4 regions of the Paenibacillus hebaui genome follow, and region 3 is predicted to be linked to each of the others. Evidence: riboswitches for the same ligand, from Rfam matches in the RefSeq annotation. Region 3 holds a riboswitch; each other region holds the start of a gene.
What was found. A riboswitch is a leader RNA that binds a small molecule or an ion and turns the genes downstream of it on or off. The one in region 3 is predicted to bind cyclic di-AMP.

Region 1 (3,113 bases), 2.2 Mb from region 3:
TTACAGTTTGGAAGGCCAGTTGCCATACCATGCATAACCGCCTCTTCTTTCCTTATCAATATCACTTAATTTGTATCTAACAACCCCATCACGACCAATAAAGATCGGTTTATCTGTCCCCACTTCATAGAAGCGAGCCCAGATGGGTGCCGCTTTGGAATCAGCGACAATTTTGCTGTCTCCGTTTGCTCTTTCGTACTTGTATCCCGAAATCTTCACTTTGTTGAACCAAGCCTCTGCTCCTTTGATGGATGCCGTAATTTTGGCATTAGCAGGTCTGGTCTTCAGGAAATTAACAATCGTTACACTCTCACTAGCCGTCAGAGATGGTACTTCATAAATTCTTGCTCCTGCCGGTTGAAGGGAGCTGGAATCATGTTGTTGTCCCCACGCTGTCAACTTGCCACCTGAAACCACCTGTGTATTCAGGATAGCATCTACCCCTTTAGCAACTGAGTTGTTGCTTCGATTGGCAAGTGTGCTGTCGATAAACGAGAAGTCACCCTTGCGCGCTGCTACTTCATCCAGCATGTACATTACATTAATCATGGCATCGTCATTATAAGTAATGTGCTTGTGATATCCCGAGCTTTGGTAGACTTGAGGCCATCCGCCGTTCGAATACTGCATATTGATCAAAAAGTTGATTCCTTTGATCGCAGCAGCTGAGTAGCGCGGATCATTTGTCTTTTTGAATTCCTTAGCCAATCTTCTAATTTCTGAGTATGTAGCTTTATTGTCGATCGTGGACTTTGCCCATTCCCCGCTATTTTGACTGTAATCTTTTCTCCACCCTCCGTCAGCTCTCTGGTTCTTCAAAATATCAGAAAGACTGGCTGTAGTTCCGGAAGCATCAGCAGCAGACACGGTTCCAACAGGTTGGAATGCCACCCCAACAATAGATAGAACAAACGTGCATGCCAATACGAAAGATGCAAATCTCGCTTTAGGTTTTAACAATTCATTCACTCTCCCCAATTTTTTTTGATTACTACAAAATAAACCCCTTCCCTCCTCCTTTATTTATTTATCTAACCTTTAATATTTCTTTTTATCCAATATGTGGTATAGAATGAAGTTATCTTATGCAATAAAACGGATTTTGTCAATATTTGCAACAAAATGTAACAAAGCACTTGAATTGAACCTTTCGGGATCGTTTTAATCACAAAAGACAAACTTACTTATTTGTCCAATTGGATGACCGCTGAAACAATATTACTTTTTTGTCATCAAGCATATCTAGACGGCAACATCAATTCCACCTAAAAAGCTTGAATTCCTTTAACATTGAGGTGCTAAGAAGTTATTAATATAGGTTTGACATTTACGCATTTATGCAATATAGTGTCAAAAGGTTACAAAAACTTAATTATTCATTGCCGAGTTTCATGTTTGAAAACGGAGGAACCATTCTGGGTGAATTATTCTTGTACATAGGAAATATAGGGAACCTTCAACCGAACCCTTAGCTAACTCCGTAGGCATCGAAGGGAGAACAATAAATTTTGAAAAAGCTTATCATCTCTATTTTTGGAGCAGCAGTTCTATTCACATCCGGTGCAACAAGCACACAGGCAAGTAGTATTAACACCGTAGTTGACAACATGACTGGCATACCTTACAAATGGGGTGGTACTACTCTCGCCGGGTTTGATTGTTCAGGATTTATGAGATATATTTTCAACAAATATAGCATTGAGTTACCTCGTACTTCACAGCAGCAGGCCAAAGCAGGTACTCCAGTATCCAAGGCCAATCTTCGTACAGGTGATCTGGTATTTTTCAATACGATGGGCAACGGCGTTTCACACACTGGCGTATACATTGGTGGCGGACAATTTGCTCATGCATCAAGCAGCAAGGGTGTAAGCATCACCAAACTAGCGAATCCGTATTTCAACGATCGCTACGTAACTTCACGCCGGGTGACAGGACAATTTATGTATAACAAAATGCTCGGAAAAATATAGGTTTGGTCTGATATATTGCAAAGAGGAGGCTCCGGGTAAATCCGGAACCTCCTCTTTGTTTTGGGGCTTATGTTTACGAAACAGGTGTACTCTCGACTTCTATACTTAATGTAGCGCCTTTTGAACCCTCATGGCACCCTGAGACAGTGCATGTCCGCCTCCTACAGCTCCGGCCACAGCAACCGTCTCCATGATCTCCTGATCTGTAGCGCCCTTGGCACGGGCCTCTTCCACATGGTAGAACGTACATACCTCATTGTTCGCGAACAAGCCTATCCCGAGTGCAATCAGCTGTTTTGTCTTTGCATCAATGACTCCAGGCTGAAAACACTCTCCGGTAAACTCATGATAAGACTTCACTACACCAGGTAACACATCGCTCAATGCTCCAATCTGATCCTTGTAGGCATGAACTTTATCATTCATCAATGTCATAGCTTGCAGCACTTCCTCTCGACTATAGTTACAGAACGTCCTCACTGTACCTATCTTCTCTCCCGAGTGAATCATTTATGCCAAAACATCATGGTAATTCCAAGCATTGCTCGCATGGTCCCAGTAAAATCACAAGAGATTACTCACTAAGCGGGCTTTGGCGCGGCTCGCTGAACAGCTGATATCGGTAATGGCGATCCAGCTTAACAACACGCCGATTCTGACGGCGGATGAGTACCTGCTCGCCATCCCAGGCAACAACAATACCCGTTACATCGTTAGACTCCAGCTCGTCCCGCACCACTCTTACTTTTTCCCCCGATAAACGCAAGGTGTCCAATTCTGTATCACTAATCATGTCCATGGCTCCTATACTCCAAATTAATTTACAAAAAGAGACCTAAATGAAAAGTCATTTAGGTCTCACGTGACTGTATTGGACTGTCATGTCATTCGAAAATATGTCCCCGACTGAAAGTTACCGCTGCGCGTGCTCTTTGCTGTCGTTCTTCTCGAACCAAAAATCAAGCACTTTGGCGGACATCACACGTTCTTCAAGGTACGCAACTTGATGCGGTGTAAATTGTTCTTTCCAAGAGAAGGACAACTCTTCGCACAAGCCTACAATCGTCAGCAATTCTGACCAGGCAACATAGCGTTTGTACCAGAAAAATTGAGGATGTTCAATCATATAGGGATAAAGGT
Region 2 (3,113 bases), 3.3 Mb from region 3:
CCTGCAAACGAACGGATTTCAAGTCATATGTATTCATCTAATCCACCTATCCTTTTTTATATATGATATCTATGGTGGAATTATCGCTGGGATTGAAAAAATGAGCAATGAAACATCTCACAGCACGCATATTCGTTGGATTCTTCGGGCATACCATAGAGAACGCAAACTGGGAAAAGGAGGCCGCTATCATGCGTGTACGCCTCATTATGTTATCGGTCATAATTATTCTTCTTGGAGGGAGTTATTCTCCTGCTTTGTTATGGGCTGCTTCAAGCCTGCAAAGTGAACCCGCTTCGAATTCCAATTCTTCACAAGAAGAACAGCTGACACTTGGACAGCTCCGACAAAAATATGCTGATACATTCAAAACCAATGGTCCCTCTACGAAACAGGTCGCACTGACGTTTGATGATGTCCCTGATCCACGGTTCACCCCGCAGGTTCTGGATATTTTGAAGAAATATAAGGTAAGAGCTACTTTTTTCATTGTGGGAAGCCGTGCAGAGAAACACCCGGATCTGGTGAAACGCATGGTGAAGGAAGGACATATCGTAGGCAATCACAGTTATAATCATCCCGAGTTCAGCAAGCTGACCATGAATGCATTTCGTAAACAAATCCTACATACAGGAGATATCATTCGCAATCTAACAGGTTACACGCCCAAGATGATTCGCCCACCCTATGGGGACATTAATGAACAACAGCTGCAATGGGCTGCCAGACAACATTACAGCATTGTGAACTGGAACGTTGATTCACTAGATTGGAAAGGTCTTTCCAAAGACAAGGTGAAAGAAAACATCCTATCCGCCGTGAAACCCGGTTCAATCGTTCTGCAACATGCAGGAGGCGGTGTGGGATCGAATCTGAGCGGTACAATTGAGGCACTTCCTGAAATCATTGAGGAGTTGCGTAACCACGGGTATGATCTGGTAACCTTGGACGAAATGTTGGGGCTGCCAAAGGGCAAGAATTAGAAAGCTTCCTTTACGGGTATCCTCGCATGGATCAGCACTAGAAGCAGGTGTGTACTGACGGATAATAACATCACTCGTTCAGATTCTACTGCGTCCTTCGGCTCTTTCAGCTTCGCTGCCATCGGGTATAAAAAAGGTGTCCGTCAATCACTTTAACCGTGACCGATGGACACCTTTTTTTTCTTGGATGGATGCAAGACCTATCTCTGTGTTATTTCAAAATATACAACTCTACATTCTGGAAGCCAAATGTGCTCACAGACTGTTTACTTCCAGGGATAAAGATATCAATCCGATGGCCTTTGATAGCGCCTCCCACATCACGTGCTGTGGCTACAAATGCCTGTTTCGGCAGTCCGGGATGACTATGACCTGTCACCAGCACTTTAGTACCCAGTGGAATTACAGATGGATCTACTGCGATCGTGCCCAATTCTAGTGCATTACCGAAGTAATCCACCGCACCCCATCCCCCGTTTTCGGATGCATCTGCAGAGTATGCCGTTGCTTTCACATCCACTGCCTTGCTGTAATCGAACGTTTTCCCCCAGGCTTGAACGACCTTGTTATCTGCGTTGACATCCAGACTTGCTGTCGTGACTGTTTTGGCCTGTGATTTAGCCTCAGGAGCCGCAGCAGCTGCAGATACCGTGTTTGCTTTGCCAGGAATCGTAATTTTTACACCACCATAAATGTTGTAAGGCGAAATGTCATTATTAGCTTTTATAAGTGTGTTAAGTGCTACTCCATATGTCTTCGATAAGGTGTAGAAGGTATCCCCTTCTTTGGCCACATGAACTGAATCTGCGTGAGCCGGAACGGCTTGAATGAGCATTACTGCGGTCAGCAATGCTGTTGCTGTTTTGGCTATACGTTTCTTGTTAATCATGGTCTTCCTCCCTCATTATGCCTGCGAAGTTAGTTGTCGGATTCGGATAGAGGAGACCCACCCTATAGGTACTAAATCACATTCCATACGTTATGTACGACCTAATTCACCCCAAGCAGCGTGCTATAGATCTTCCCCTGCACAATCTGCATCGTTACATCCTCCACACTTCCCACTCTGAAAGTTTCGGCAGGAACAATATATCACAATATTGTAACCTATAGTTGTAGTAAATGTTACCAAATACGTGTACAGCGTTTAATCCATGTGGATTAAATAAAGGTTTTTCAAGAAATTGTCTATAAAAAATGATTAATATCGGTAACAAAAACGTTACTTTTTATGTAAATTCATTCTTATGCTACCCATAAAAAAGAGCCTTACCGACTTGAAGTCAGTAAAGGCTCTTTTTTGATACTATCTCAAGCAATGCATATACCAAAATGGCATGAGTAATCGTAACAAATTAATTAAAGCACTTTGGCAAGGAAGTCACGTGTACGTGCATGTTTGGGTTGACCAAACACTTCTGCCGGTGTTCCCTCTTCAACAATAACTCCGCCATCCATGAACAAGATACGGTCACCCACTTCACGAGCAAAACCCATCTCATGCGTTACGATAACCATCGTCATACCGCCTTCAGCAAGCCGTTTCATGACATCGAGCACTTCCCCGACCATCTCAGGGTCCAGCGCCGAGGTAGGTTCATCAAACAGCATTACATGTGGTTGCATGGCAAGTGCCCGTGCAATGGCGATGCGCTGCTTCTGTCCACCAGACAGTTGATTCGGGAATGTATCCTTTTTATCAGATAAGCCAACCGTTTTTAGCAGGTCCGCTGCAATTTGGTCCGCTTCCTGTGACGATTGTTTTTTCACTTTAATAGGAGCAATCGTGATGTTCTGCTGCACCGTTTTGTGCGGGAACAGATTGAAATGTTGGAACACCATCCCCATTTTTTCACGCGTTGCATTAATATTGTGTTTCGGGTCCGTGATCGACACGCCTTCGAAATCAATTTCACCTGAAGTAGGCTGCTCCAGCAGATTCAGACAGCGCAGGAAGGTACTTTTTCCCGATCCAGATGGACCGATGACCACAACAACCTCGCCTTTGCCGATTGTAACGTTAATGCCCTTAAGCACATCGTTGTTTCCATAAGATTTGTGTAATTGTCTAACGTCTATCACTTGCACTCAACTTCCTTTCCAATCGACCGAGCAGCTTGGACAATATGA
Region 3 (3,113 bases):
CGATTTCATGGCCCATTTTATGCGCGTGGACCTTCATAGACCATGCAGTAAAAACATTGTAGCCCACTCGGTGTTTGTCGTTCGTATGTATCCTGTGTGACAAATCCAGCATTGTGATAAACACGAATGGCCCGATCATTCCAGGTTAACACTTCCAGATCAATTTCGTCCGCAGGATTCCGGCGAATGGCTTCCTTCACAATAGCCGATACAAAAGCCGCCCCCTGACCATGACCACAGCGTTCGGGATGCATGCCAAGTCCAATGCGGGTCACACCTCCCAGTGGAAAATACTGAGCGAATCCGCAGATCTGATGATCTTCTCCCAGTACCACGGCATATTGTTCATCCCGCAGCCGGGCATCCCCAAATTCAACTTCGAGTGCCTTCATTTGCTCCCAGGGTAGCCAGTTATACATATTATAAGGCGGATCATACTGCCAATTGCAGATTTGCTCCGCATGTTCTTCTTGCATGGGCACAACGTGAAACGTCACAGGGGCTTCATCCATACAACTGTACGCTCCTCTCATTGTGAACAGGCTGTTCATGATCTATATTCGTTCATCCGATATGTCATTCCATAGCTAGACCTGTTTTTACTCTACAAAAGAGGCATTCATTTGGCAAGTTTTCATTTCAGTGAAAAAAAGTGAAACAAAAGTTCCGTTAATTCCGTTTATATTATAGTAGGATGGGTAAAAATATCATAAGGGCACGGACGATAAAGCACCAAATGACTGATCAAGTGCAGTGGTGTTTATAGCATAATTGATGTAGTTGATCAGGAATGGAAGCACAAAAAAACCGCCGGATACATTCCTGCGAAGAATGTACCGGGCGGTGCTGTTATGCTTCGTTACAGTATAGTTATTGGTTACAGCATGATGTTACTCAGCTTACCCCTAGTCGAGGGCTACTGATTCATATGCGTCCGTGCTCATAATCCGTTTAGCGCCAACATAGCGGTTAGCCCAGTAGTTCTCACTCAAAGCACTGATCGTAACCCCTTTGGAAGAAGAAGAGTGTGCGAACTTCCCATCTCCTACGAAGATCCCTACATGCGAGACTCCTTTGCCTGTTGTGTTGAAGAATACCAAATCACCCGGTCTCATTTCCATACGAGACACGGAGTCGCCCATGTCAAATTGGGAACTGGATTGGCGTGCCAAATCAATGCCCAGCTTGTCAAATACATACCGTGTGAACCCAGAGCAGTCAAAACCGTCAAGCGTTGTTCCTCCGCTTTTATATGTAGTACCCTTAGCTGAATCGATTACTTGGTCCATCTTTGAATCTGCGAATGCGCTACCTGCACCAAGCGATAGTGCGAATGTTATACTAAGTACAGCTGCGGTTAATTTCTTTTTTAACAAGAGATATACCCCTTCCAATGCCTGCGAGGTTAGCTTAAGGATTCGGTTGAAGGTCCCCTATGATCCCTCTGTTGCAAGATCAATTCACCCATAACTGGTTCCCCCGCTTCCCAGGTGCCAGGAATTTGGCTATGCTAGTTATGCACCTGCGAAATCAAGAAATGACGATTAAATTTTAAGTAGTTACAAATATGAATGTAAAGATTACAAAGTTGTTACTAAAAACTCACTGCGATTATTGTAACAGAGGTGTGCTGCTTTGGCAACGTTTAGCAACAAAATTAGCAAAAAAAACCTCGACCTTTGACGGGGAAAGGTCGAGGTTTGCTTGTATAGCAGCGTTTAATGAACGTAACTTTACATAGAATGGTAACCATTTTTTAACCGTTCATGTTAACCTTTGACCGACTTAGACTGCCATAACCGGAAATGAGCACATATTTTCCATAGGCTCAGTAGGCATCTGGCAAGTGGATACGTTTGTTGTAGTATAAGACCAGTTAAGCCAGTTACTAACCATGAAGCTGAAGTAAACGCACCAAAGACCAGCAGGTGAAGTCCACCTAGAAGCATAGCAATACCGATTAGAGTGAAGACATGACGTAATGCGATCCATAGTGCCTGAAACGTACCACGCACTCCACCTTCTCCGTCAGGGGCCGAGACACCAAACTGCATGTAGAGCAGGGCATGATGGATCACCCACCCGTATACGATCCACCCAGCAACGTAAGGGATACCAGGCAAGAGTAGCTGGAGGGAATGAAAACCATCCATAAAGATGGAATAGAGTTTTGGTACAAGCCAGTAGGCCGGCAGTAGCAACAATAATGTTCGGATAGCGTGCAGCAGGAGCATCGGTTTCCATAGATTTTGGATACCACGAACAAAAGGAATTCGTTCTTCTGTATGATTAAAGTGTTGGAGTGAGTACAACAATCCCGCCTGAATCAGGGGGCTGATCAGCATGCGAAGCAGCAGCATGGCCCCTAGAATCCACAGATAGCGATGTACCTCGGGATTCGTTGACAGGCTGAGTTGGCTTTCCATTTTGAATAAAAGGGTACTCAGCTCCCCGGCATCAGGGTCAGGATAACGCAGGAGAAGCGGAACAACAGCCGACTTTACCATTCTATAGAGGAAATACCCCCATATTAATTGATAGAGAAATATAAGTGCTGCAATGAACATATGCTGACGAACGAGAAACCAGCCTTCACGTATTTTCGCTTTCACTGTCTCCACCTCACCATGACAGACTTCCGAATATGGCTTCTATAATTTTGGTTGCGCTCATGCTCCAACGAGATTGGGTTGGTTCATCCAGTCCGGCTTTTAGAAAATTGTTTATATGACGATTCTCTAACACGATGGTATATAATGGATCTGTCATAGCCCAGGAAACGGGAGAAGTATGTGTCAATTTGTAGGTAATGCGCTTCTCGCTACCGTCCCATTCTTTGGTAAGGATATGCCCATCTTCAAAAACAATGCGAACAGGCACCTTCGTGTAATCACTGCCTTTTTTCACCAACGTGACCGATGACTCGTACAATGTTTGGCTGTCCTTATGGGTAGGAGTAACCGTAATCTTCTCCACTGCAAAGTCAGTCATGCCGCTGCCATACACATATTGATCAAAATAATCGGACCAGGATGTGCGGGTCACTTGCTCCACGACCTTTTGGAAATCGGCGGAAGTGGGATGTTTGAAACGATATTTCTTCACATAGGTAG
Region 4 (3,113 bases), 1.5 Mb from region 3:
GAATAATTGCTACTATATATTTTCAGTTTCCTAATCCCGATCTATGACCAACAGAGGCAGAAGCTGCTCCAGTGATTCAATCGTCCAGTCTGGACGCTCCTCATCATCACGCTCTGGCTGGAATCTGCCATACCCCTGTAAAATCCGTATCGTGTGCATCCCCAGCTTCTTCGCAGGCATGATGTCATTATCAATCCGGTCGCCGATCATTACCGCTTCCTCGGGTTTACATCCTGCCTGTTTCAGCGCTACAGCATACAGCTCAGGATCAGGCTTGGACACTCCTTCTTCAGCCGAACAGGCGAGCACATCCACATATCTGCGCAACCCGTAGCTCTCCAGCCGATCTTCTGTCCCCGGACTCTGATTGGCAATGATGCCAATCTTATAATGCTCCGACAAGGTCTGGAGAACAACGTCGGCAGACGCAAAGGGACGTTCAAGTTCCTTGCGAAACTTCAATCTTTCCTGAATCCGCTCCCGATGTTCGGCATCACTGATCCATGTGCGAATGGCTACTTTCATCGGCCACTGCTCATAATTTCGGTAACACAAAGCAAACAGCTCTCGTACCGTCTCTATTTTCACCGAATATCCTAACGCACAAGCCTCGCGAACAAACTGCCCGATAATATCATCCACTGGCTCCCATTCATCCACCAGCGTATCCCCTACATCAAAGAACAACCACTTTAACCCATGTACATCCGGCACGCCTATTCCTCCTTGTGAGCCACAGGAAAACGATCTCTTCCATTGCCTGAATCATAAAAAAGAAGACTCACCATCATGCATGAGTCTCCTCAGAATTCCGTTTATTTATAATTACAATTATAACAGGCAGCTGACACCGGATCAATCACAAGCGAGCGCATTAACCATTAAGCAAGAACCCAACCTCACCATTTAAAGAATAAACAATTCGGTCTGCTCCCATACCTCGGTAGATTCCTTTAGGATGGCTTTGCTCTGTAATAACACATAGAGACTTGGAAGTCCATGAGCGACAGATCTGTAAATACCGACAGGTCAGGTTTAGACTGTTCTCAAAAATAAAAACGTTGCCGACGCTGCCCTGCGGCAGAAACCATTTCTGAGCTGCAGCCGTATTCATGCGAATGACATGCTCCACTCCAATTCTCCGAAGCCTCCGTTCTTCCCCTGCACTGTTGGTCAGAACGGCAAACGGCATTTTTTTGTACATCAGCAGCTTGATAAATTTACGGCCTGCCTCATTTGGAGCAGTCACTAAGATCATCTCTTTATCCATCATTCGTTCCTCCCTTAGCGTGAAAAGACAACAAAAAAGAAGCGTGGGGGACCAAGGCCTCCCGGACGCTTCTTAAATAATTCATAGCGAAAAACGCCATGAACCAGCGTACGGCTTGTTGCCTCTCCCTTTAACGCTTACGAGGTTAGCTGACGGATTCGGGCGCGAGAGTCGCCCTATTTCCGGCTGTCACCGGAAAATTCACCCCATGGATGCCTACTGTCGTGAACAGCGCATCCTGTTGGTTCCCCCGTTTCCCACCCATGAAATGAATGGAAACTCAGCGATTAAAACATCGTTCCTTATTATGATTAATCAGAGCGATATTATCGTTTGTTTCGTTTTTCATGTAAAAAATTTAATTTAAATTGAAATTACGATATGAATCATACACCCGCGCCCAATCGGTGTAAAGTCTTCACAGATCACCGAATCGGCGGATTTTCACCATTCCATGCCAATAATAACGCTTACATCGTATTTATACTACATGCAAGTCTTCAAATCTCTCTAATTCTCTTTTTTTCAAAAATCATGAGGAATATCATTCACAGTTTATACAATACATGCCCTAAATGAGCATAAAAGACGATATTAATTTTGCATTATTTAATTGCAATCAATATAATAGGTAATAGAAGAACACATAATAGGAGGCGATTCTCATGTCAGTCTATGAATACAAAGTAAACACCCTTCGCGGTCAGGAAGTTGAAATGTCTGAATATCGTGACAAAGTACTGCTTATCGTGAATACAGCAAGCCAATGCGGCCTCACACCCCAATTCAAAGGTCTGCAAGAGCTGCAAGACAAGTTTAAGGACTCCCCTTTTGAAGTTCTCGGTTTTCCAAGCAATCAGTTTGCACAGGAAAAAGGCTCTTCCGACGATATTGCTGAGTTCTGCCAGATGAACTATGGTGTTAGCTTCCCGATGTTTGAGAAAATCGATGTGAATGGTTCGAGCGCGCACCCTCTCTTCCAGCATCTCAGCAAAGAGGCTCCTGGTGTGCTCGGCTCCAAAGCAATTAAGTGGAATTTCACCAAATTCCTTGTCGATCAGAACGGACGTGTTCTGAAACGTTATGCACCCAAAACAACACCTGACAAGATTGAGGCGGACATTAAGGATTTGCTTAAATAAGCCATTGGCATAAATGCAATAAATAACATAATAAGGTCATCCGAACCCGTGGAGAACAACAATTCAACCTGGGCAAACGGATGACCTTTTTCGTTTGCGGATCTGCCTATCCGTACAATAAAAAAAAGAAGCCACCCAATATGGGAAGCTTCTTCTTATCATTCATTATGATGCGGGCGAGAGGACTCGAACCTCCACGGGCATACGCCCACTACCCCCTCAAGGTAGCGTGTCTGCCATTCCACCACGACCGCATGTCGTAAATAATCGGCAACAGAATTGATTATACCCGGTTCATATTTAAAAGTAAAGTATTTTTTCAAATGTCATTTTAACGTTCGTTTTTTCTTCATAAAACGGATATTCTCGTCATTTTATCCTATCAAATGCATATCATTACATTGGATCTCATTTCACCTTTAAAAACTACTCATCAAGTCATATATAATAACACAAAAACTATTTTACTTTAAATACCAGAGAACTATTGACAAAAATCAGATATTTGTGTGATTATATATAACATATAATTCGGATTTACACACATAAAACAAACTAAACAGGAGTACAAATGTTATTTAACATAACATTTAACGAATGTAGGAGGCGAAAGATTGTGAACCGTGGGAATAAGCTGCTCGATTATGTCAAACTGCTTGATTCCTCTATCCAGGTCGGAGGGTTTACTCATTCCTTCGGTA

Region 1: it holds a riboswitch for cyclic di-AMP, as region 3 does, so the genes downstream of both, ACR32F_RS10710 (C40 family peptidase) here and ACR32F_RS00530 (C40 family peptidase) in region 3, are expected to answer to the same signal.
Region 2: it holds a riboswitch for cyclic di-AMP, as region 3 does, so the genes downstream of both, ACR32F_RS17905 (3D domain-containing protein) here and ACR32F_RS00530 (C40 family peptidase) in region 3, are expected to answer to the same signal.
Region 4: it holds a riboswitch for cyclic di-AMP, as region 3 does, so the genes downstream of both, ACR32F_RS06915 (hypothetical protein) here and ACR32F_RS00530 (C40 family peptidase) in region 3, are expected to answer to the same signal.

Annotation. Positions count from the first base shown of each region.
Region 1 is NZ_CP196836.1:2,317,839-2,320,951, reverse strand. It holds gene pelA (pectate lyase) at 1-960, opposite strand; cyclic di-AMP (ydaO/yuaA leader) riboswitch at 1,371-1,502, shown strand; gene ACR32F_RS10710 (C40 family peptidase) at 1,509-1,973, shown strand; gene ACR32F_RS10705 (carboxymuconolactone decarboxylase family protein) at 2,079-2,408, opposite strand; gene ACR32F_RS10700 (hypothetical protein) at 2,548-2,766, opposite strand; gene ACR32F_RS10695 (hypothetical protein) at 2,887-3,113, opposite strand, start outside.
Region 2 is NZ_CP196836.1:4,053,526-4,056,638, forward strand. It holds gene ACR32F_RS17895 (hypothetical protein) at 1-37, opposite strand, end outside; gene ACR32F_RS17900 (polysaccharide deacetylase family protein) at 192-983, shown strand; gene ACR32F_RS17905 (3D domain-containing protein) at 1,195-1,872, opposite strand; cyclic di-AMP (ydaO/yuaA leader) riboswitch at 1,875-2,074, opposite strand; gene ACR32F_RS17910 (amino acid ABC transporter ATP-binding protein) at 2,343-3,065, opposite strand; gene ACR32F_RS17915 (ABC transporter substrate-binding protein/permease) at 3,052-3,113, opposite strand, start outside.
Region 3 is NZ_CP196836.1:110,319-113,431, forward strand. It holds gene ACR32F_RS00525 (GNAT family N-acetyltransferase) at 18-512, opposite strand; gene ACR32F_RS00530 (C40 family peptidase) at 906-1,376, opposite strand; cyclic di-AMP (ydaO/yuaA leader) riboswitch at 1,380-1,517, opposite strand; gene ACR32F_RS00535 (hypothetical protein) at 1,770-2,612, opposite strand; gene ACR32F_RS00540 (M1 family metallopeptidase) at 2,623-3,113, opposite strand, start outside.
Region 4 is NZ_CP196836.1:1,566,903-1,570,015, reverse strand. It holds gene ACR32F_RS06920 (HAD family hydrolase) at 31-714, opposite strand; gene ACR32F_RS06915 (hypothetical protein) at 875-1,273, opposite strand; cyclic di-AMP (ydaO/yuaA leader) riboswitch at 1,390-1,566, opposite strand; gene ACR32F_RS06910 (glutathione peroxidase) at 1,936-2,412, shown strand; tRNA gene ACR32F_RS06905 (tRNA-Leu) at 2,584-2,666, opposite strand; gene ACR32F_RS06900 (urease accessory protein UreF) at 3,029-3,113, shown strand, end outside.